DNA from 4 places in the Salmonella sp. FC25216 genome. Region 4 is predicted to be linked to each of the others. Evidence: predicted binding sites of a transcription regulator. Region 4 holds the regulator's gene; each other region holds the start of a gene.
What was found. The regulator PurR, encoded in region 4, represses purine synthesis genes. The targets are predictions, from matches to a motif close to CANGCAAACGTTTGCNTG.
Positions count from the first base shown of each region.

Region 1: a site for PurR is predicted at 1,941-1,958, ahead of cvpA (colicin V production protein). Genes of this name have one in related genera too.
Region 2: a site for PurR is predicted at 3,644-3,661, ahead of pyrD (quinone-dependent dihydroorotate dehydrogenase). Genes of this name have one in related genera too.
Region 3: a site for PurR is predicted at 3,113-3,130, ahead of gcvT (glycine cleavage system aminomethyltransferase GcvT). Genes of this name have one in related genera too.

Region 1 covers NZ_JBDGON010000006.1:253,636-259,812, forward strand. Annotated here, with positions in the region: gene folC (bifunctional tetrahydrofolate synthase/dihydrofolate synthase) at 1-1,072, shown strand, start outside; gene dedD (cell division protein DedD) at 1,062-1,700, shown strand; gene cvpA (colicin V production protein) at 2,014-2,502, shown strand; gene purF (amidophosphoribosyltransferase) at 2,540-4,057, shown strand; gene AC3G3F_RS14280 (sigma-54 interaction domain-containing protein) at 4,093-5,520, opposite strand; gene dokD (ornithine/lysine decarboxylase DokD) at 5,731-6,177, shown strand, end outside.
Region 2 covers NZ_JBDGON010000005.1:248,326-254,502, forward strand. Annotated here, with positions in the region: gene pncB (nicotinate phosphoribosyltransferase) at 1-660, opposite strand, end outside; gene pepN (aminopeptidase N) at 926-3,538, shown strand; gene pyrD (quinone-dependent dihydroorotate dehydrogenase) at 3,746-4,756, shown strand; gene zapC (cell division protein ZapC) at 4,923-5,465, shown strand; gene AC3G3F_RS12465 (YcbX family protein) at 5,462-6,177, opposite strand, start outside.
Region 3 covers NZ_JBDGON010000003.1:241,635-247,811, reverse strand. Annotated here, with positions in the region: gene pepP (Xaa-Pro aminopeptidase) at 1-292, shown strand, start outside; gene ubiH (2-octaprenyl-6-methoxyphenyl hydroxylase) at 289-1,467, shown strand; gene ubiI (FAD-dependent 2-octaprenylphenol hydroxylase) at 1,565-2,767, shown strand; gene gcvT (glycine cleavage system aminomethyltransferase GcvT) at 3,222-4,316, shown strand; gene gcvH (glycine cleavage system protein GcvH) at 4,342-4,731, shown strand; gene gcvP (aminomethyl-transferring glycine dehydrogenase) at 5,019-6,177, shown strand, end outside.
Region 4 covers NZ_JBDGON010000008.1:71,942-78,118, forward strand. Annotated here, with positions in the region: gene rnt (ribonuclease T) at 1-185, shown strand, start outside; gene grxD (monothiol glutaredoxin 4) at 263-610, opposite strand; gene AC3G3F_RS16875 (C40 family peptidase) at 944-1,768, shown strand; gene sodB (superoxide dismutase [Fe]) at 1,895-2,476, shown strand; gene cydH (cytochrome bd-I oxidase subunit CydH) at 2,559-2,648, opposite strand; gene purR (HTH-type transcriptional repressor PurR) at 2,944-3,969, shown strand; gene punR (DNA-binding transcriptional activator PunR) at 3,966-4,898, opposite strand; gene punC (purine nucleoside transporter PunC) at 5,011-6,177, shown strand, end outside.

The DNA.
Region 1 (6,177 bases), on a different contig from region 4:
GCTGGAGTCAGTGTTAATAGCGGCGGGATATCGTGTGGGCGTCTATAGTTCGCCTCATCTGGTACGTTACACCGAGCGCGTGCGCGTGCAGGGGAAAGAATTAGCGGAATCCGCGCATACCGCGTCCTTTGCGGAAATAGAAGCGGCGCGCGGCGATATTTCATTGACCTATTTTGAATATGGTACGTTGTCGGCATTGTGGCTGTTTAAACAGGCTAACCTTGACGTGGTGATCCTGGAGGTGGGGTTGGGCGGGCGCCTGGACGCCACGAACATTGTGGATGCCGATGTGGCGGTAATTACCAGCATCGCGCTTGACCACACTGACTGGCTGGGGCCGGATCGCGAAAGTATCGGCCGCGAGAAGGCCGGGATTTTTCGTGCGGAAAAACCCGCTATTGTCGGCGAACCGGAAATGCCGGCAACCATCGCGGATGTTGCGCAGGAGACCGACGCGCTGCTGCGGCGTCGCGGTGTTGACTGGTGTTATGAGGCGACAGCGACCCACTGGGCGTTTACCGATGGCGACGGCACGCTTGCCGGATTGCCGTTGCCGCAGGTTCCCCAGCCGAATGCCGCCACCGCTCTGGCCGCGCTGCGCGCCAGCGGGTTGAACATTGACGAACAGGCGATTCGCGACGGTATTGCACAGGCTACCTTGCCGGGACGTTTTCAAATTGTGAGTGAGTCGCCACGCGTTATCTTTGATGTCGCCCATAATCCCCACGCGGCGGAATACCTGACGGGTCGTCTGAAAACGTTGCCGAAACGCGGGCGTGTGCTTGCGGTGATTGGTATGCTGCATGATAAAGATATCGCCGGAACGTTAGCCTGGTTGAAAAGCGTGGTTGACGACTGGTATTGTGCTCCGTTAGAGGGGCCGCGCGGCGCGACGGCGGAACAACTTCTGGAACATCTGGGGAAAGGGAATGTCTATGATAGCGTCGCGCAGGCATGGCAGGCCGCCATCGACGCGGCGCAGCCAGAAGATACCGTGCTGGTGTGCGGATCATTCCACACCGTCGCACATGTTATGCAAGTGATAGACGCGGGGAGAATCGGTGGCGAGTAAGTTTCAGAATCGTTTAGTCGGCACGATTGTGTTAGTCGCGCTGGGGGTTATTGTGCTTCCCGGTCTGCTGGACGGACAGAAAAAGCATTATCAGGATGAATTTGCTGCGATTCCACTGGTACCGAAGCCTGGCGACCGTGATGAGCCGGATATGATGCCTGCCGCAACGCAGGCGCTGCCGACACAGCCGCCGGAAGGGGCGGCTGAAGAGGTGCGGGCGGGAGATGCGGCAGCGCCGTCGCTGGACCCGTCGCGCATGGCGTCTAACAATGTCGAGCTTGATCCGATACCGGTGGAGACGCCTAAACCGCAACAGCCGGTTGTCGCCGCTTCCACGCCGACGCCCGCGCCGAAACCGGCCGCCGACGATAAACCTGCGCCGACCGGCAAAGCCTATGTCGTACAGTTGGGCGCGCTGAAAAATGCGGATAAAGTCAACGAGATAGTCGGCAAGCTTCGTTCCGCCGGGTTCCGGGTTTATACTTCCCCCTCAACGCCGGTACAGGGTAAAATAACCCGTATTCTCGTCGGGCCGGATGCATCGAAAGATAAGATGAAAGGATCGCTTGGCGAGCTCAAGCAGATTTCCGGGTTAAGCGGCGTGGTGATGGGGTATAGCCCGAACTAAGCCGCGTTTTGCCTGATGGCGTGCAGCGTTAAGGCCTACGATGATTCATCCGGTAATGCCTGAAGTTCTGTAGGCCGGATAAGGCGTTTACGCCGTCATCCGGCAGAAGGAATGAACCTGATGCCCTGCGCTTATCAGGCCGATGGCGGCTCTTCTGGTCGTGCCCGAAGAGATAAAAAGTGTGATGGCGTTGAATATTTTTTCAGCGCCATTTTTATTTACGCGCGGGAAGGAAATCCCTACGCAAACGTTTTCTTTTTCTGTTAGAATGCGCCCCGAACAGGACGACAGGGCGTAAAATCGTGGGACATCTATGGTCTGGATTGATTACGCCATTATCGCGGTGATTGCTTTTTCCTGTCTGGTTAGCCTGATCCGCGGCTTTGTTCGTGAAGCGTTATCGCTGGTGACGTGGGGTTGTGCTTTCTTTGTCGCCAGTCACTACTACACTTACCTGTCTGTCTGGTTTACGGGCTTTGAAGACGAACTGGTTCGTAATGGGATTGCTATCGCGGTACTGTTTATTGCGACGCTTATCGTCGGCGCTATCGTGAATTTTGTGATAGGTCAGCTAGTAGAAAAGACCGGCCTGTCGGGGACTGACCGGGTGTTGGGGATCTGTTTCGGCGCATTGCGAGGCGCGCTGATTGTCGCCGCCATTCTGTTCTTCCTCGATACCTTTACCGGCTTGTCGAAAAGCGAAGACTGGAGCAAATCGCAGCTCATCCCGCAGTTCAGCTTCATCATCAGATGGTTCTTTGACTATCTGCAAAGCTCGTCGAGTTTCTTGCCCAGGACGTAATAGGTTCTGAGATGTGGCTTAACGAGGAAAATGACGTATGTGCGGTATTGTCGGTATCGCCGGTGTTATGCCGGTCAACCAGTCGATTTATGACGCGTTAACAGTGCTCCAGCATCGTGGTCAGGATGCTGCCGGCATCATCACCATTGATGCGAATAACTGCTTCCGCTTGCGTAAGGCAAACGGGCTGGTGAACGATATTTTTGAAGCTCGCCACATGCAGCGTTTGCAGGGCAACATGGGGATCGGCCATGTGCGTTACCCTACCGCAGGCAGCTCCAGCGCTTCCGAAGCGCAACCTTTTTACGTCAACTCGCCGTATGGCATCACGTTGGCCCATAATGGCAATCTGACTAATGCGCACGAGCTACGTAAAAAGCTGTTTGAAGAAAAGCGCCGTCATATCAACACCACCTCCGATTCCGAAATCCTGCTCAATATTTTCGCCAGCGAGCTCGACAACTTCCGTCACTACCCGCTGGAAGCCGACAATATTTTTGCCGCGATTGCCGCGACTAACCGTCAAATCCGCGGCGCCTATGCATGCGTGGCGATGATTATCGGCCACGGCATGGTGGCTTTTCGCGATCCGCACGGCATTCGCCCGTTGGTGCTGGGTAAGCGTGACGTTGGCGATGGTCGTACGGAGTATATGGTCGCTTCTGAAAGCGTGGCGCTGGATACGCTGGGCTTTGAATTTCTGCGCGATGTCGCGCCGGGCGAAGCTATCTATATTACCGAAAAGGGGCAACTGTTCACGCGCCAGTGCGCGGATAATCCGGTCAGTAACCCCTGTCTGTTCGAGTACGTTTACTTTGCTCGTCCGGACTCCTTTATCGACAAAATCTCCGTCTACAGCGCTCGTGTGAATATGGGTACCAAACTTGGCGAAAAAATCGCTCGTGAATGGGAAGAGCTGGACATCGACGTTGTGATCCCTATCCCGGAAACCTCCTGCGATATCGCGCTGGAAATTGCCCGTATTCTCGGCAAGCCGTACCGCCAGGGATTTGTCAAAAATCGCTACGTGGGACGTACCTTTATCATGCCAGGCCAACAGCTACGCCGTAAATCCGTGCGCCGTAAGCTCAATGCTAATCGCGCGGAATTCCGCGATAAGAACGTCCTGCTGGTGGATGATTCCATCGTGCGTGGCACCACATCAGAGCAGATCATCGAAATGGCCCGGGAAGCAGGCGCGAAGAAGGTGTACTTGGCGTCTGCCGCGCCGGAAATTCGTTTCCCCAACGTTTATGGCATTGATATGCCGACGGCCAATGAGCTGATCGCGCATGGCCGCGAGGTGGATGAGATTCGTCAGATCATCGGCGCAGACGGGCTTATCTTCCAGGATCTGAACGATCTGATCGAAGCCGTACGCGCGGAAAATCCGGATATCCAGCAGTTTGAATGTTCGGTATTTAACGGGGTATATGTCACCAAAGACGTAGACCAGCAGTACCTCGACTTCCTGGATTCATTACGTAATGACGACGCCAAAGCGGTGTTGTTCCAGAACGAAATGGAAAACCTGGAAATGCATAACGAAGGCTAATGGCTTTGCCAGCGGCGCGATGCCGCTGGCCGATGTCAATTACGCACCACGCCGAAGCGGATAGCGTATTTTTGTACTTTGTACTGTAACGTGGTGCGGGATACGTTAAGGCTGCGGGCCGCGGCGGCGATGTTTCCCTGATGCGTATCCAGCGCGGTTTCTATTAAATGCCTTTCGTAGTTGGCAACCCGTACCTCCAGAGACCCTTCATACTGCGGATCGGGTGACGAGGGAAGGGGATTTTCCGGCGCGGTTTCCGGTACGCCTAAATTTAACTCGTCCTGTTCAAAAATGATGTGTTTGAGCAGCCCGTCTTTTTCCTGCATGATCATGCTGCGTACAATCGCGTTTTCCAGCATCCTGACATTACCCGGCCAGGCGTGATTGAGCAGGTCATTACGCGCCGTCTCGCTTAATCCGTGAATATCCTGCGGCACGTCATTACGGTATTTATCAATAAAATAATTCGCCAGTAAGGGAATATCTTCCGGGCGGGCGCGCAGCGGCGGTAGCGTCAACATTCCGACGCTCAACCGATAAAAAAGATCTGCCCGCAGGCGTTCTTGTTGAATTAATTTGACGGGCGCTTCGTTCATGGCGGCAACGATCCTGACGTCAGAGTGGAGTTGCTGTTGTCCGCCGAGCCGCCAGAAGGTTTTATCCTGCAAGAATCGCAGCAGCTTACTTTGCATCTCTATCGGCATGGCGTTCAGCTCATCAAGAAAGAGCGTTCCCCCGTTTGCCAGCTCCAGATAGCCCTGGCTATTTTCCGCGCCGGTATAGGCGCCGCGCACGGTGCCGAAAAGCGTACTTTCGATAAGCGTAGGCGGTAGAGCGCCGCAGTTCAGGGCGATGAACGGTTTATTCGCCCGCTTGCTGCATTGATGTATCAGGCGGGAAAATAGTTCCTTACCCGTTCCCGTCTCCCCGACAATCGTCACCGGAATATTACTGGCGGCCAGCCGTTTGGCTTTGGCGATATTACTGAGCATTTCCGGGTTTTCGGTAATAATGGCGTGGTGCTTCTCATGGTGATCGGCATACAGCAGTTGGTTCAGTTCTACCACCTGTTCCTGGAGCCGTCTGACGCCAGACATATTCCTGCCGATTTCGATAACGCCGACCATACCGCCATCGCTTGCATAGAGCGGCGCGGTGGTGTGCTGATAGTCAACGGCCTGGCCTCGCGCATTGTAATAAATTTGATAATGACCAATGTATTCCACGCCTTTTTTTAACGATGAAAGCATCGTACTTTGCGTCTCTTTCATGCCCGGATAGACATCCAGCATATGTTTTCCCATTGCCCGTTCAATGCTGTAGCCGTCCAGATCCGCGCTTTCCTGATTGTAGTAAACGTATTCACCACGCTCATTAATGACGGCTAACGGCTGATGAATCAAATCGAAAAAGCGGGAAAACATCCTGAGCGCCGAGGCCAGTTCCTGATTGGTGGATGCCATACGCGCATTCCTCATATCTATTGCTCATGTTGCCATTATAAAAGTGACGAATTTTCGTCGTTGTGATGAATAGCAAACTCAATGACGAAAATGAGAAAAAGGTTATTTTCATAACCTATTGATTATTTTGATAAAAAATAGTGGCATGCCTTTTGCTTTATCCCTGTAAAGAATGCGGATTTTTACCATAAACATTAAGCAGAGGGCGTTATGACTGACTCGATTATGCAGAATTACAACCAGCTACGTGAGCAGGTAATCAACGGCGATCGCCGTTTCCAGCACAAAGACGGTCATTTGTGTTTTGAAGGGGTCGATCTGGACGCTCTGGCGCGCCAGTATCCCACGCCATTTTATGTGTTTTCTGAGCCGGAGATTATTCGTAACATTCATGAAATCCAGCAGGCATTTGCGGCGCATAAGAATACCAAAACCTTCTTTGCGTCAAAAACCTGCTCGGTCATGGGCGTGTTGAAAGCCATTCGTGACGCCGGAATTTGCGCGGAGGCAAACTCACAATATGAGGTTCGCAAGTGTCTGGAGATAGGCTTTCGCGGCGATCAGATCGTCTTCAACGGCGTGGTGAAAAAGCCTGCCGATCTGGAATATGCCATCGCTAACGATCTGTATCTTATTAATGTTGATAGCCTGTATGAG
Region 2 (6,177 bases), on a different contig from region 4:
GTGCGCCTGAGTGCCCATCGGCGTCAAAGCCAGGCGACGCGCGAGATCATAGTTGCTGGTGCCGACAAACCATGACTCCTGCTGGAGACGTTTAACTATCGCCTGCTGCACTTCACGAGAGAAACGACGGCGGGTACCGAAGTCCATCAGGTGGAAGCGGGACATATCGAGATCGGCGGTTAACGCAGTGAAATCAACCAGCTTACTTTCCAGCGCGTCGAGCGCCTGAGCAACGCCCGCGTTTGGCGAGCGGTAGTGGTGAACCAGTTCACTGATCACGGCCAGCAGCGGCACTTCCCACATAATCACTTCACGCCACGGGCCGGTTAAGCGAATATTCAGCTTGCCGTTATCGTTGGTGACACAGACTTGAGCGGGGTTATAGCGAAATTCGCGTAACCAGTTCAGATAATCCGGTTTAAAAAAGGGCAGGCCAGAGAGCCACTGGAACTCGTCCTTCTGGAGGCGCAGGTGCTGCATCGCGTCCACCTGCTCGCGAATAGCATCGGCATAAATACCCAGCAGGTCGTCGCCACGGCAACGAAACTCAGCCGCTACCTGCACATCATAGTAGTGGTGAAAAACGGCTTGCTGCATATGCAACTTATAAGCATCTGTATCCAGCAACGAGTGCAGAACAGGAGAAGCGAATTGTGTCATAGGTGCGCTGTAGCGTCCTCTCACGGGAGCGTTTAGTACAATAAACAACTAAGAAAACCGCTGGAGTATACCTTGTTTAGCGATTTATTGAACCCCGATCACACCATAAGCTGTCTTTAGGGTCGAGCGCATTTCGTGCCCCATGTTATAAAAATGTAGCAAAGAGGCTGTTTGTGCCTGAAAAGATGAACATTCTGCGTAGCGCGATTTGCGCAACAGGAATAGACTGGAGTCGACACTCTACAAAAGATGCGAAAGGTTTTTTATGACACAACAGCCACAAGCCAAATACCGCCACGACTATCGCGAGCCGGATTACCAGATTACTGATATTGACTTGACCTTTGACCTCGATGCCGAAAAAACCGTGGTCACCGCAATAAGCCAGGCTGTTCGTCATGGCGCGCCTGATGCGCCTCTTCGTCTTGATGGGGAAGATTTAACGCTGGTATCCCTCCACGTCAACGATGCGCCGTGGACAGCATATAAAGAAGAAGAGGGCGCGCTTATCATCAGCGACCTGCCAGAGCGTTTTACGTTACGCATTGTCAACGAGGTAGGTCCGGCGGCGAATACGGCGCTGGAAGGATTGTACCAGTCCGGCGATGCGCTCTGTACCCAGTGTGAAGCGGAGGGCTTCCGCCATATTACCTGGTATCTTGACCGCCCGGATGTACTGGCGCGATTTACCACCAAAATTATTGCCGATAAAATCAAATATCCGTTCCTGCTTTCCAATGGCAACCGTGTTGCGCAGGGCGAACTGGAGAATGGCCGTCACTGGGTTCAGTGGCAAGATCCGTTCCCGAAACCGTGTTATCTGTTTGCGCTGGTGGCCGGTGATTTTGACGTGCTGCGCGATACCTTTACCACCCGCTCCGGGCGTGAAGTCGCATTAGAACTGTACGTTGACCGCGGCAATCTGGATCGCGCGCCGTGGGCGATGACCTCGCTGAAGAATTCCATGAAATGGGATGAAACGCGTTTTGGACTCGAATATGACCTCGACATCTATATGATTGTCGCGGTGGATTTCTTTAATATGGGCGCGATGGAGAATAAAGGTCTCAATATCTTTAACTCCAAATATGTGTTGGCGCGTACCGATACCGCGACGGATAAAGATTATCTCGATATTGAGCGCGTGATAGGCCATGAGTATTTCCACAACTGGACCGGCAACCGCGTCACCTGCCGCGACTGGTTCCAGTTGAGCCTGAAAGAGGGGTTAACCGTTTTCCGCGATCAGGAATTTAGCTCTGATTTGGGGTCACGTGCGGTGAACCGCATCAGTAACGTGCGTACCATGCGCGGTTTACAATTTGCGGAAGACGCCAGCCCGATGGCGCATCCTATCCGCCCGGATAAAGTTATCGAAATGAATAACTTCTACACCCTCACCGTTTATGAAAAGGGCGCGGAAGTCATTCGCATGATCCACACGTTGCTGGGTGAGGAAAATTTCCAGAAGGGGATGCAGCTCTATTTTGAGCGCCATGACGGCAGCGCCGCGACGTGTGATGACTTTGTACAGGCGATGGAAGATGCTTCTAATGTCGATCTGTCCCATTTCCGCCGCTGGTACAGTCAGTCCGGTACGCCGATTGTAACGGTAAAAGATGATTATAATCCGGAAACCGAGCAGTACACGTTGACCATCAGCCAGCGCACTCCGGCGACGGCGGATCAGGCAGAGAAGCAGCCGCTGCATATTCCATTCGCCATTGAACTGTACGATAACGAAGGCAACGTTATTCCGTTGCAAAAAGGCGGTCATCCTGTCAATGCTGTGCTGAACGTCACGCAGGCGGAGCAGACATTTACCTTTGATAATGTCTACTTCCAGCCTGTTCCGGCCTTGCTGTGCGAGTTTTCAGCGCCGGTGAAACTGGAATATAAATGGAGCGATCAGCAACTGACGTTCCTGATGCGCCATGCGCGCAACGATTTCTCCCGTTGGGATGCGGCGCAAAGCCTGCTGGCCACTTACATTAAACTGAATGTGGCGCGTCATCAGCAGGGGCAGCCGTTATCGGTTCCGGTGCATGTCGCTGATGCGTTCCGCGCGGTGCTGTTGGATGAGAAAATCGATCCGGCGTTGGCCGCAGAAATTTTAACGTTGCCTTCGGCCAATGAAATTGCGGAGCTGTTTGAGGTCATCGACCCGATCGCCATTGCGCAAGTTCGTGAAGCGCTAACGCGTACGCTGGCGGCAGAACTGGCGGATGAGTTCCTTGCTATCTATAACGCCAATCATCTGGATGAGTATCGTGTTGATCACGGCGATATTGGTAAGCGCACGCTGCGCAATGCTTGCCTGCGCTTCCTGGCGTTCGGCGAGACGGAGCTGGCTAATACGCTGGTCAGCAAACAGTATCGCGACGCCAATAACATGACCGATGCGCTGGCGGCCCTGTCTGCTGCGGTGGCGGCGCAGTTGCCGTGCCGCGATACGCTGATGCAGGAATATGACGATAAGTGGCATCAGGACGGCCTGGTGATGGATAAATGGTTTATCCTGCAATCCACAAGCCCGGCGGAAAATGTACTGGAAACTGTACGCGGCCTGCTCAAACACCGTTCTTTCAGCATGAGCAATCCGAACCGCATCCGTTCATTGATTGGCGCGTTTGCCGGCAGTAACCCGGCGGCGTTCCATGCGCAAGACGGTAGCGGATACCAGTTTCTGGTCGAGATGCTGACCGATCTGAATAGTCGTAACCCGCAGGTTGCATCTCGCCTCATTGAACCGCTGATTCGTCTGAAACGTTATGATGGTAAGCGACAGGAGAAAATGCGTGCGGCGCTGGAGCAGTTAAAAGGACTGGAGAATCTTTCCGGCGATCTGTACGAGAAGATAACTAAAGCGTTAACCTGATCATATCCGCTATAAAAATGTAAGACATACCCGGTAAGCGTTAGCGCTGCCGGGCATTTTTTTGCCGGATGATGACGCGCCCTGGCGAAGCGTGAAGTGGGGCTGAAGGAAAACGATTGCTATTTATTGCCGTAGGTCAATTCCCTTTTGCACGGTTATCGCCCATAATACGCCCCCGGTTTGCACACCGGGAATCCAGGAGAGTTCATGTACTACCCCTTCGTTCGTAAAGCCCTTTTCCAGCTCGATCCAGAGCGCGCTCATGAATTTACATTTCAACAATTACGCCGCATTACAGGTACGCCGCTGGAAGCACTGGTGCGCCAGAAAGTACCAACAAAGCCGGTCACCTGCATGGGACTTACCTTTAAGAATCCACTGGGGCTGGCTGCCGGTCTGGATAAAGACGGGGAGTGCATCGACGCGCTAGGCGCGATGGGGTTTGGTTCCCTGGAAATCGGCACCGTGACGCCGCGCCCACAGCCGGGTAACGATAAGCCGCGTCTTTTTCGTCTGGTGGATGCTGAAGGTCTGATCAATCGGATGGGATTTAATAATCTGGGCGTCGATAACCTTGTCGAGAATGTTAAAAAGGCCCATTTTGATGGTATTCTGGGAATTAACATCGGTAAAAATAAAGATACCCCTGTCGAAAATGGCAAAGATGACTACCTGATTTGTATGGAAAAAGTCTATGCTTATGCGGGTTATATCGCCATTAATATTTCTTCGCCGAATACGCCAGGGTTACGCACGCTCCAGTATGGCGATGCGCTGGATGATCTATTGAGCGCCATTAAAAATAAGCAAAACGATCTTCAGGCGATCCATCATAAATATGTGCCGGTGGCGGTAAAGATCGCGCCGGATCTTTGTGAAGAAGAATTGATCCAGGTTGCCGATAGCCTGCTTCGACATAATATTGATGGCGTGATTGCGACAAATACCACCCTCGATCGTTCTCTGGTACAAGGAATGAAAAATTGCCAGCAAACGGGGGGATTAAGTGGCCGGCCATTACAATTAAAAAGCACAGAAATTATTCGCCGTTTATCCCAGGAGTTAAATGGACAATTACCTATTATCGGCGTCGGCGGCATTGACTCAGTTATCGCCGCGCGCGAGAAGATAGCGGCAGGAGCAACTCTGGTACAAATTTATTCCGGCTTTATTTTTAAAGGCCCGCCATTGATTAAAGAAATCGTAACGCATATCTAAACTTTACCCTTTATCAGACAACCAGGGCTTTATTTCCGGCGCTGGTTGTTTTATATTTCTCCACTGTTGCTTATTTAGACATTTTGGGCTTTTATTATTGGGGTAATAAACGAAGCGGCAAAAGGACAATGCTGTTACGAATTGCTTAAAAGCGGGAGAGAGGCCAATGCGAATTAAACCTGACGATAACTGGCGCTGGTATTATGATGAAGAGCACGATCGTATGATGCTCGATCTCGCCAATGGTATGCTTTTTCGCTCGCGCTTCTCTCGTAAGATGCTTACGCCGGACGCGTTTTGCCCGACCGGTTTTTGTGTGGATGATGCCGCGCTCTATTTTTCCTTTGAAGAAAAATGCCGGGATTTCGAATTAACCAAAGAGCAACGCGCGGAGCTGGTGTTGAATGCGCTGGTGGCGATTCGTTATCTCAAACCGCAGATGCCAAAAAGCTGGCATTTTGTGGCGCATGGCGAAATGTGGACTCCGGGAACGGGTGATGCCGCAAGCGTCTGGTTAAGCGATACGGCGGAGCAGGTTAATTTGCTGGTCGTTGAGCCGGGAGAAAATGCCGCGTTGTGCCTTCTGGCCCAGCCGGGCGTGGTGATAGCAGGCCGAACTATGCAGCTTGGCGATGCGATTAAAATTATGAACGACAGGCTGAAACCGCAGGTTCACTGTCACAGTTTCAGCCTTGAACAAGCGGTTTAATTTTCCAGTCGTAACGCGGTTTTAGGCACGCAGCTACAGCTCAGAATCGTACCATCGTCGCCAATGGCCGATTTTTTCAGCGGGCTTACTTCGCCTTCCAGTAAACGTATCCGGCAGCAACCACAGATACCCGCCCGGCAAGAATACGGAATACGAATTCCCTGATTCTCCAACTGTTCCAGTAGCACCTGTTGATTATTCCCGCAGAAGGTTTGTCCTTGCCAGTCGATGGTCACGCTCGCATCCGGGTGTTTATCTGGCGTAATGCTGTCGTCGACCGCTGTGGCGCCATAGGCTTTTGCCGGGGCTGTTGCCAGAATCTCCACCTCATCGCCGACGCGAATGACGCCGCTATTGCGGGCGATCAGGTTCTGACCAAAATCCACATCGCCATTGTCCAGGGCGGTACGAAAAGCTTGCAGCGTCGCCAGCGGTTCGCCGGAGGGATGTTTTTGCCCCTTTTCGGGGCTGACGGTCGTAAAAATACAGCGGCTACAAGGTTTCACAACGTCAAAAATCACCTCGCCAATGCGAAGAACTTTCCAGTTATCTTCTTCCCAGGCCGCTACGCCGGAAACCACTAAGTTTGGGCGAAACTGTTCCATTTGTACGCCAGCCGGACAACGCTGTTGCAGATCGCGCAGCGAGGCTTCGTTAGTCAATAAATACGGGTAGCCATCGGCAAATCCCAGCGGCACCGCGTTATGCCGTT
Region 3 (6,177 bases), on a different contig from region 4:
TCGTCCCTTCTTTATGCATGGCTTGAGCCACTGGTTGGGGCTGGATGTTCACGATGTCGGCGTTTATGGGCCGGATCGCTCCCGCATCCTGGAGCCGGGCATGGTGCTGACTGTAGAGCCAGGCCTCTATATCGCGCCGGATGCCGACGTGCCGGAAGCGTATCGCGGCATTGGCGTTCGAATTGAAGATGACATTGTCATTACCGAAACCGGTAATGAAAACCTGACCGCTGGCGTTGTGAAGAAGGCGGATGACATTGAAGCGTTAATGGCGGCGGCGCGGCAGCAATGAGCGTCATTATCGTTGGCGGCGGCATGGCAGGCGCGACGCTGGCGCTGGCCATCTCTCAATTCAGTCATGGGACGTTGCCGGTACATCTGATTGAAGCGAAAGCGCCTGAAGCCGACGGTCATCCCGGCTTTGACGCCAGAGCGATTGCGCTGGCGGCGGGCACTTGCCAGCAACTGGCGCGAATTGGCGTTTGGCAGGCGATTTCCGATTGCGCAACGGCAATCAACACCGTACACGTCAGCGATCGCGGTCATGCCGGATTTGTGACTCTCGACGCGCAGGATTACAGCCTGGCAGCGTTGGGTCACGTTGCGGAGCTGCATGATATCGGGCTGCGTCTGTTTGCGCTCTTGCGTAAAGCGCCGGGCGTTACGCTGCACTGCCCGGAGCGCGTAGCCAGCGTGTCGCGTACCCAGCAGCAGGTTAACGTCACTCTGGAAAACGGCAATGTGATAGCTGGCAGCGTTCTGGTGGCGGCTGACGGTACCCACTCCGCGCTGGCGTCAGCCTGCGGCGTTGACTGGCTTCAGGAGCCTTACGAACAGTTAGCGGTGATAGCGAATGTCGCGACCGCTATCCCGCATCAGGGACGCGCCTTTGAACGTTTTACCCCCCATGGCCCGCTGGCGATGTTGCCGATGTCGCACGGCCGATGTTCGCTGGTTTGGTGCCACCCGCTCGACCAGCGCGATGAGGTGCTGAGCTGGTCTGACGCGCAGTTCTGTCATGCGTTGCAGGCCGCGTTCGGCTGGCGTCTGGGGCGAATTACTCAGGCGGGTAATCGCAGCGCGTATCCGCTTGCCCTTACTACGGCGGCGAAAGCGTTTACTCACCGGGCTGTCATGGTCGGAAATGCGGCGCAGACGTTGCATCCTATCGCCGGACAAGGGTTTAATCTCGGTCTGCGCGATGTCATGAGTCTGGCGGAAACGCTGGTCGCGGCACAGGACGCGGGCGAGGATATTGGCGCCTGGCACGTGTTATCGCGCTATCAGCAGCGTCGTCAGGTTGACCGGGATACGACGATTGGCGTAACGAACAGTCTGGTCCATCTGTTTGCAAATCGTTGGGCGCCGCTGGTTATTGGGCGCAATATTGGTTTAATGGCGATGGAATTATTACCGCCTGCGCGCGATGCGCTGGCACAGCGTACGCTTGGCTGGGTCGCGCGATAAGTTAACCGTAAGCCGCCATCCGGCAGGCGCTGTACAAGCCCTGATGGCGTTTCGCTTATCAGATCTACGAAAGGCGTCATTTTACCAGGAGTAAATAGTGCAAAGTGTTGATGTAGCAATAGTTGGCGGAGGCATGGTGGGACTGGCTGTCGCCTGCGGCTTGCAGGGGAGCGGTTTGCGCGTTGCGGTACTGGATCACGTTGTCCCCCAGCCGTTGGCGAACGATGCGCCGCCTCAGCTTCGGGTGTCGGCGATTAATGCCGCCAGCGAAAAACTGCTTACCCGTCTTGGCGTATGGTCAAACATTGTGGCGCGGCGGGCAAGTTGCTACCACGGTATGGAAGTCTGGGATAAAGACAGCTTTGGCCGTATTACGTTTGATGACGCAAGCATGGGATATAGCCATCTGGGGCATATTGTTGAAAACAGCGTCATTCACTACGCACTATGGCAGAAAGCGCAGCAAGCAGCGGATATCACCTTAATGGCGCCAGCGGAGTTACAGCAGGTCGCCTGGGGAGAGAACGATGCCTTCCTGACTTTAAAAGACGGCGCGATGTTAACCGCGCGTCTGGTGATTGCCGCGGATGGCGCTAACTCCTGGCTGCGTAACAAAGCGGATATTCCCTTAACCTTCTGGGACTACCGACACCATGCGCTGGTAGCGACTATCCGCACCGAAGAGCCGCACGGCGCGGTTGCTCGCCAGGTGTTTCATGGTGAAGGTATTCTGGCGTTTTTGCCGTTAAGCGATCCGCATCTGTGTTCCATTGTCTGGTCGCTTTCTCCGCAGGATGCGGAGCGTATGCAACAGAGCGGCGACGAAGCGTTTAACCAGGCGTTGACTATCGCCTTCGATAATCGGCTGGGCTTATGCCGCGTGGAAAGCGAACGACAGGTCTTTCCTCTGACGGGCCGCTATGCTCGCCAGTTTGCCGCGCATCGTCTGGCGTTGGTCGGCGATGCTGCACACACCATCCATCCGCTGGCGGGGCAAGGCGTCAACCTCGGCTTTATGGACGCGGCCGAACTGGTGGACGATCTGCGCCGTCTTCAGCGCCAGGGCAAAGACATTGGCCAACATCTTTATCTTCGTCGTTATGAGCGTAGCCGTAAACATAGCGCGGCGATGATGCTGGCCGGGATGCAGGGTTTTCGTGACCTGTTTGCCGGAGAAAACCCGGCAAAAAAATTGCTGCGCGACATCGGGCTGAAACTGGCCGATACGCTCCCCGGCGTCAAACCCCAACTGCTTCGCCAGGCGATGGGGTTAAACGACCTTCCGCAATGGCTTCGTTAAGCGTTTGACTGCACGCCGGCAAGAGTTTGAAACCCGTCACACTTTGCTTTCCCGGCTATCGTGCCGGGGGGCTATCCTCATTTGAAATAATCTAATTTCACCGCTTATTTCTCATTATATTTTCTAATGTCACCATTTTTAGCTAACGCGATTTTCGACATTTTTTCCGCATTTAATATTAATTCATGTCGGGGTAAATCGTATCAGCTTGCTGTTTATGGAGGTCATTTATCGTGATAGTGGTTTTTTGTGCTGATGGGGTTTTGGCGTTTTTTAGTCATAAGCTAATGTGATGGTAAATTCAGCCTTATGGTTTAGCGTCTGGTTCGGTGGTAAGTTCAGGAGTAAGAGAACGTTTGCGTCGGCGCAGGGAAAAGGGCGTCGATGTCAGGTTTCGTGGCGAAGATTTCCCATGAAAATGGTTGTTAGCCCCCGCTAATTCAACGAGGAAAAGATGGCCCAACAGACGCCTTTGTACGAACAACACACGCTATGCGGCGCCCGCATGGTCGATTTTCATGGCTGGATGATGCCCCTGCATTACGGTTCCCAGCTTGATGAACACCACGCTGTGCGCACTGATGCCGGGATGTTTGATGTATCGCATATGACCATTGTCGATCTTCATGGCAGCCGCACCCGGGAGTTCTTGCGTTATCTGCTGGCAAACGACGTCGCGAAGCTAACGAAGACGGGTAAAGCCCTCTACTCCGGTATGCTTAACGCATCGGGCGGCGTGATTGATGACCTTATCGTCTACTACTTCACTGAAGATTTCTTCCGTCTCGTTGTTAACTCCGCCACCCGCGAAAAAGACCTCTCCTGGATTACCCAACACGCTGAACCTTATGCCATCGACATCAGCGTTCGTGACGACCTGTCGCTGATTGCGGTACAGGGGCCGAATGCGCAGGAAAAAGCGGCGACGCTGTTTAGCGAGGCGCAGCGTAACGCGGTAGAAGGGATGAAGCCGTTCTTCGGCGTACAGGCGGGTGATTTGTTTATCGCCACCACCGGTTATACCGGCGAAGCGGGCTATGAAATCGCCATGCCGAATGAAAAAGCGGCGGATTTCTGGCGTGCGCTGGTGGAGACGGGCGTGAAGCCGTGCGGTCTTGGCGCGCGCGACACGCTGCGTCTGGAAGCAGGCATGAACCTGTACGGTCAGGAGATGGATGAAGGTATCTCTCCGCTGGCGGCCAACATGGGCTGGACTATCGCCTGGGAACCGACGGATCGCGACTTTATTGGCCGTGAGGCGCTGGAGATGCAGCGTGAAAAAGGCCATGAGCAGCTTGTCGGTCTGGTGATGACTGAGAAAGGCGTATTGCGTAATGAACTGCCGGTGCGTTTTATCGATGCGCAGGGCAATCAGCAAGAAGGCATTATCACCAGCGGGACGTTCTCCCCAACGTTGGGCTACAGCATTGCGCTGGCGCGCGTTCCGGCGGGCATCGGCGAGACGGCGATTGTACAAATTCGTAACCGTGAAATGCCGGTAAAAGTGACTAAACCTGTTTTTGTGCGTAACGGCAAAGCCGTCGCGTGATTCATCCTTTTTTGGAGATTGATTGATGAGCAACGTACCCGCAGAACTGAAATACAGCAAAGAACACGAATGGCTGCGTAAAGAAGCGGACGGCACTTACACCGTTGGCATTACTGAACACGCTCAGGAGCTGTTGGGCGATATGGTTTTTGTTGATCTGCCGGAAGTCGGCGCGACCGTAAGCGCGGGCGACGACTGCGCCGTGGCGGAGTCCGTAAAAGCGGCGTCCGACATTTATGCGCCGATAAGCGGCGAGATCGTGGCGGTAAACGATGCGCTGAGCGACTCCCCGGAGCTGGTGAACAGCGAACCGTATGCCGGCGGCTGGATCTTTAAAATCAAAGCCAGCAATGAAAGCGAGCTGGAGTCTCTGCTGGATGCCACCGCGTACGAAGCATTACTCGAAGACGAGTAAATACGCTTCATCCTTCACGCTGCAGGCGCGTTAGCTTTACTCGGCCTGAGGCCTCGCCCCTTCGGGGCCAGCGCAAGCGCTGTTCAAACCGGCGTAGCCGGTTTGTCTTCGCTCACCCCAGTCACTTACTTATGTAAGCTACTGGGGACTCTCTGCGTCGCCGCCGTCCTGCATCGCGAATGATTTTGCGTATTCGTTTTATATGCTCAGGCCTGGTAAGCGCTAGCGTCACCGGGCAACGTAGTCTGACAAATACGATTCACTGCATGTTTCAGGAACCATCGCTCATGACACAGACGTTAAGCCAGCTTGAAAACAGCGGCGCTTTCATTGAACGCCACATTGGACCCGACGCCGAGCAGCAGCAAGAGATGCTGAATACCGTCGGCGCCGAGTCATTAAACGCGCTGACAGGCCAGATCGTGCCGAAAGACATTCAGCTCGCAACCCCGCCGCAGGTAGGCGAGGCGGCGACCGAATATGCCGCACTGGCGGAATTAAAAGCCATCGCCGGGCGTAACAAGCGCTTCACGTCGTACATTGGTATGGGCTATACCGCCGTGCAGCTACCGCCAGTTATCCTGCGCAACATGCTGGAAAATCCAGGCTGGTATACCGCCTACACGCCGTATCAGCCGGAAGTCTCTCAGGGGCGTCTGGAAGCGCTGCTCAACTTCCAACAGGTGACGCTGGATCTGACCGGACTGGACATGGCCTCCGCCTCGCTGCTGGATGAAGCGACCGCCGCTGCTGAAGCGATGGCGATGGCAAAGCGCGTCAGCAAACTGAAAAATGCCAACCGTTTCTTTGTCGCTTCTGATGTCCATCCGCAAACGTTGGATGTCGTCCGCACCCGCGCCAAAACCTTCGGCTTTGATGTGATTGTCGATGATGCGGCAAAAGTGCTGGATCATCAGGACGTATTCGGCGTGCTGTTACAACAGGTAGGCACCACGGGCGAAATTCATGACTACAGCGCGCTGATTAGCGAACTCAAAGCCCGTAAAGTGATTGTCAGCGTCGCCGCCGATTTTATGGCGTTGGTACTGCTGACAGCTCCGGGCAAACAGGGCGCGGACATTGTTTTCGGCTCTGCGCAACGTTTTGGCGTACCGATGGGTTACGGTGGCCCGCACGCGGCATTCTTTGCCGCCAAAGATGAATTCAAACGCTCCATGCCAGGCCGTATTATCGGTGTCTCAAAAGACGCGGCGGGCAACACCGCGCTGCGCATGGCGATGCAGACGCGCGAGCAGCATATCCGTCGTGAGAAAGCGAACTCCAACATTTGTACCTCGCAGGTGCTGCTGGCTAACATCGCCAGTCTGTATGCCGTTTATCATGGTCCGGTCGGCCTGAAGCGCATCGCTAATCGTATCCATCGCCTGACCGATATTCTGGCGGCTGGCCTGCAACAAAAAGGGCTGAAGCTGCGCCACGCGCACT
Region 4 (6,177 bases):
GCGGACTGGCGCTGGGACAAACGGTGTTGTCAAAAGCGTGCCTGGCGGCGGGTATGGAGTTTGACGGCGAAAAGGCCCACTCTGCTTTGTATGATACCGAGCGGACAGCGGTGCTGTTTTGTGAAATCGTCAATCGCTGGAAGCGCCTGGGCGGCTGGCCGTTACCCTTGCCGACAGACAAATAACGTGGCTAACGACGCCGCTTTTGCTCACTATGACGGTAAAAAAGCGACCTTTACAGGTCGCTTTCCCCTTTCACAGATTATTCTGCGTCCGGCTCCTGAGTTTTATATTTTGCGGCAGTTTCTTTAATAAGCTGCTGCAACTCGCCACGCTGATACATTTCAATCACAATATCACACCCGCCGACCAGCTCGCCATCCACCCACAGTTGTGGGAATGTCGGCCAGTTGGCGTATTTCGGTAATTCTGCGCGAATATCCGGGTTTTGCAGGATATCAACATAGGCAAAACGTTCCCCACAGGCGGAAAGCGCCTGAACGGCCTGCGCAGAGAAACCACAGCTTGGCAGTTTTGGTGAACCTTTCATATACAGGAGAATCGGGTTTTCAGCGATCTGGCGCTGGATTTTTTCGATAGTGGTGCTCATTGTCTCGCTTCCTTAACTTCTTTTACGACCGAAGCCTGTCATTGTAACGGGTCAGGCTGGCAACGGAAAATAACATTTTCATCATGCCTTATTATTTTACCGTCTGCGGGAATAAGTTGCATACAAAATATCTTTTAAGCGGGTTGCCACGCAGTGATTCGTAGATAACGCGTTCGTGTTTAGCATTAATTGCTATTTTTTTTACATCTGTTAACGAAACACAGCTTCAGAAACCAAAAGCAATTACCAATCTGTGCTTTTGTAGATTAGAATTATCAGGTTTTGTAAATCATACGCAGGCATGATCGCCTGCCTTTAACAGAGGATTGCTCAGTGGCGCGGATAAACAAAATCTCGATCACGCTCTGTGCTTTACTTTTTACTACTCTCCCTTTTACGCCAATGGCCCATGCTTCCAGGCAAGCCAAAGCGACGCCTGCTGTTTCTCATGTCACTAAAACGGCAGATAAAAAGAAAAGCACAACGCCCAAACAGATCAGTAAGACCAACAAAAAAAACGTAAAAACAACCTCAAAAACCAGCCGTTCTTCTTCCGCTTCTACGCCAAAACGTACCATCGCTTCCACGAAATCTCGTCATACGACTCATCGCCGTAACAGAACCGCGCCCACGTCAATCGCCGCCCTCGACGTGACGGAAAAATGCACGACGCGTAAAGGCCGTAAGCCGCACTGCGTGAAGGGGAAAGGAACATTGCCGCTCTCTATTGCCGATGCGCATCGGACTAAAGTACAAAAAGCGACGAAAACCGCGATGTCCAAGCTCATGAATCAGATTGGTAAGCCGTATCACTGGGGAGGCGCGTCGCCGCGCACCGGTTTTGATTGCAGCGGTCTGGTTTATTATGCCTATAAAGATTTAGTGAAGATCCGTATCCCCCGAACGGCGAATGAGATGTATCACCTGCGTGACGCGGCGCCCATTGAGCGCAGCGAGTTGAAAAACGGCGATCTGGTGTTCTTCCGTACGCAGGGGCGCGGCACCGCCGATCACGTTGGCGTCTATGTCGGCAACGGTAAGTTTATCCAGTCTCCGCGCAGCGGTCAGGAAATTAAGATCACCTCGCTGAACGAAGAATACTGGCAGCGCCATTATGTCGGCGCCCGCCGGGTGATGACCCCTAAAACAATTCGCTAATATTTTATCCTGTCGTTTAACGACAGGATAACTTCTTCTTTTGCGCCCCCGCTCAATTTGCTACCCTATCCTTACGCGCACCAGGGTTATTGTGCGTGCGCAATATTAATAATAAGGAGAGAAGCAATGTCGTTCGAATTACCTGCATTACCGTATGCCAAAGATGCTCTGGCGCCGCATATTTCTGCTGAGACGCTGGAATATCACTATGGCAAACATCATCAGACTTACGTGACCAATCTTAATAATTTGATCAAAGGCACGGCGTTTGAAGGCAAATCGCTGGAAGAGATCGTGCGTGCTTCCGAAGGCGGCATCTTTAATAACGCCGCTCAGGTGTGGAACCATACGTTCTACTGGAACTGCCTGGCACCAAATGCTGGCGGCGAACCGACCGGGAAACTGGCTGATGCTATCGCGGCATCTTTTGGCAGCTTCGCGGAATTTAAAACGCAGTTCACAGATGCCGCTATCAAAAACTTTGGTTCCGGCTGGACATGGCTGGTAAAAGGCGCTGATGGCAAACTGACTATCGTCTCTACCTCAAATGCCGGTACGCCGCTGACCACAGATGCGACGCCGTTGCTGACGGTTGATGTGTGGGAACACGCGTATTACATCGACTACCGCAACGCCCGTCCAAACTATCTGGAGCATTTTTGGGCGCTGGTTAACTGGGAATTTGTCGCGAAAAATCTCGCCGCATAAGTCTGAGCACGCAGAAGGTACGCCTTCTGCGTTTTAGAGAGGGATAGAATAGAGGAAACGCCCTCCCTCAGAAGAGAGGAAATCAGTGCAGAGCGGCCGTTAATCCACCTGCGACAATCAAGCCCAGAACAATAAGCGTAGTGATCAACGAAAATTTCAGGTCGGTACTCATCAAGTTTTCTCCTTTTTATTCCCACACAAAAAGTGATATAGCGCATTTTTGCACATTCCCGCACAAAAATCTCTCATGTTTTATATTGATAACTGTTTTTAACGCTTCCCCTTTTCCTCAAGATCAGACAAAATTCCAGGCTTACTGAATTAGCGTAACGGCCATTGACCCCTTCCTGACGTTCCGTGTCGTTTTTCCGGCATGCCGCAACCCTGACGTTGCGATTAGGGTGTGTGTAGGCAAACGTTTACCTGGCGTTTCTCAGGAGCTTAGCGAGGGTCTGGAGTGAAATGTAATGGCAACAATTAAAGATGTAGCGAAACGAGCAAACGTTTCCACTACAACTGTATCACACGTAATCAACAAAACGCGTTTTGTCGCTGAAGAAACGCGTAACGCGGTCTGGGCGGCGATTAAAGAGCTGCACTACTCTCCCAGCGCCGTCGCGCGTAGCCTGAAGGTCAACCATACCAAATCGATAGGCTTACTGGCGACCAGCAGCGAAGCGGCCTATTTTGCAGAAATTATCGAGGCGGTTGAAAAAAACTGCTTCCAGAAAGGCTATACGCTGATTTTGGGCAACGCCTGGAATAACCTGGAAAAACAGCGCGCCTACCTGTCCATGATGGCGCAAAAGCGCGTGGATGGCCTGCTGGTGATGTGTTCTGAGTACCCGGAACCTCTGCTTTCCATGCTGGAAGAGTATCGCCATATTCCGATGGTGGTGATGGACTGGGGTGAAGCGAAGGCCGATTTTACCGATACGGTGATTGATAACGCCTTTGCAGGCGGCTATATGGCGGGTCGTTATCTGGTTGAACGCGGTCACCGGGATATCGGCGTTATTCCCGGTCCGCTGGAGCGCAACACCGGCGCGGGTCGGCTGGCAGGCTTCATGAAGGCAATGGAGGAGGCGTTGATCAACGTGCCAGACAACTGGATTGTTCAGGGCGACTTCGAGCCGGAGTCCGGTTACCACGCGATGCAGCAAATCTTATCGCAGTCACATCGCCCTACCGCCGTTTTCTGCGGCGGCGATATTATGGCGATGGGCGCGCTTTGCGCGGCAGACGAAATGGGGCTTCGCGTACCGCAGGACGTTTCGGTGATCGGTTATGACAATGTGCGTAACGCCCGCTTCTTTACCCCGGCGCTGACGACGATTCACCAGCCCAAAGACTCTTTAGGCGAAACCGCATTTAATATGCTATTGGATCGCATCGTCAATAAGCGCGAAGAGTCACAGTCTATTGAAGTTCATCCACGCCTGGTTGAGCGTCGCTCGGTCGCTGACGGCCCGTTCCGCGACTATCGACGTTAATCCCCGCTGTCGGGAGCCTCTTCAGGCTCCCGCAACCACTCCCGATTCAACGTTTCGCTATCGCCCAAATAATCCAGCAGCCATGCCAGCGCGGGCGAGGCCTCGTTTTGCTGCCACGTCAGGCAACAGGCCGCATCGGGAAACGGATTCTCTAACGTCAGCGCCACCCATTTTCCGCTGTCTATCCACTGTCGGGCAAAGTGCGTCGGCACCATTCCCACGCATAATCCTGCTGACAGGCAGGTTGCCGATGACTCCCAGTCCGGTACTACAACCCTTTTTTGGTTATCCAGTAACCAGGTAATCCGTTTCGGTAAGGTTCGCGAGGTATCTTCTCTGACCAGCGACGGCCAGTTGCGCAGGGTATCATCGCTTAACGGTCCCGGCATCGCCGCCAGCGGGTGATCGCTTGCCACTACGCAACTCCAGCTCAGGGTACCCATATCCCGAAAAGCATAACGTCCCCCTACCGGAATCGCCTGCGTCGCCCCAATAGCCAGTTCGACTCGCCCGTCGGAGAGCGCGTCCCAGACGCCGTTAAACACCTCCTGAAAAACCAGCAGTTCCACATCGTCAAAATGGCGATAGAAATCGACGATCATCTGCCGGGTACGTTCTGGTCTGACGATATTATCCACCGCAATAGCCAACTGCCCGCGCCAGCCATTAGCAATTTGCTGACACTGTTGACGAGTGATCTGCATTTTTTTGATAACAGAACGCCCTTCTTTTAAAAACCAGACGCCAGCAGGCGTAAGTTCAACATCACGGTGACGTCGTACAAAAAGCGGTACGGCCAGCCACTCCTCTAACTGACGAACGGTGTAACTGACTGCCGAAGGCACACGGTGCAGTTCCTGCGCCGCCGCGCTAAAACTGCCATTGCGCGCCACGGCGTCAACCACTTCAAGCGAGTATTCCGACCACATAATTTGCCTACAAAAATTTTGAATTCACTGGACAAATATTAACGTTTCACAACCGTAATTTCACTCCCTACACTCTGCGACAATGTCTGTCTGATAAGAAAGAGAAACAAATATGCAACCTGGAAAAGGTTTTTTAGTCTGGTTAGCCGGTCTTAGCGTGCTGGGGTTTCTGGCTACGGACATGTACCTGCCCGCGTTTGCCGCCATACAGGCGGATTTACAAACGCCTGCTGCCGCTGTCAGCGCCAGCCTCAGCCTGTTTTTAGCTGGCTTTGCCGTCGCACAACTACTCTGGGGACCGCTATCGGATCGTTATGGCCGTAAACCGATTTTACTGCTGGGGTTATCCATCTTTGCGCTCGGAAGTCTGGGGATGCTGTGGGTAGAAAGCGCGGCAGCACTGCTGACGCTACGCTTTGTGCAGGCCGTCGGCGTTTGTGCGGCAACGGTAATCTGGCAAGCGCTGGTGACCGATTATTATCCTTCGCAAAAAATTAATCGTATCTTCGCCACTATCATGCCACTGGTAGGACTATCCCCGGCGCTTGCGCCCTTACTGGGAAGCTGGATACTGACGCATTTCTCATGGCAGGCGATTTTCGCCACTCTGTTTGCGATTACGTTGTTGCTGATGTTGCCAGCGCTGCGCTTAAAACCATCGGTAAAAGCACATGCCGAGGGACAGGATAAACTCACTTTTGCGACGTTGCTACGCTCTAAAACCTATCGCGGTAATGTACTGATTTATGCCGCCTGTTCCGCCAGCTTTTTTGCGTGGTTAACGGGTTCCCCGTTCATTCTCAGCGCGATGGGTTACAGCCCGGCAGTGATTGGCCTGAGCTATGTTCCTCAAACCATCGCTTTTCTGATTGGCGGATATGGCTGCCGCGCGGCGCTACAAAAATGGCAGGGTTACCAATTGCTTCCGTGGCTGTTAGGGCTGTATGCGCTGAGCGTTATCGCCACCTGGGGAGCGGGCTTCCTGAATAATGCCTCACTGGTGGAGATCCTGATTCCGTTCTGCGTAATGGCGATTGCTAATGGCGCAATCTACCCTATCGTCGTCGCGCAAGCGTTACGCCCTTTCCCTCAAGCCACGGGGCGTGCTGCGGCGCTGCAAAATACGCTGCAACTGGGGTTATGTTTCCTGGCAAGCCTGGTGGTTTCATGGCTCATCAGCACGCCGCTGCTGACCACCACCAGCGTAATGCTCTTTACCGTTGTTCTGGCGGCGTTAGGCTACAAAATGCAGTCTCATGCAGCGTGCAATGAGGCCGGA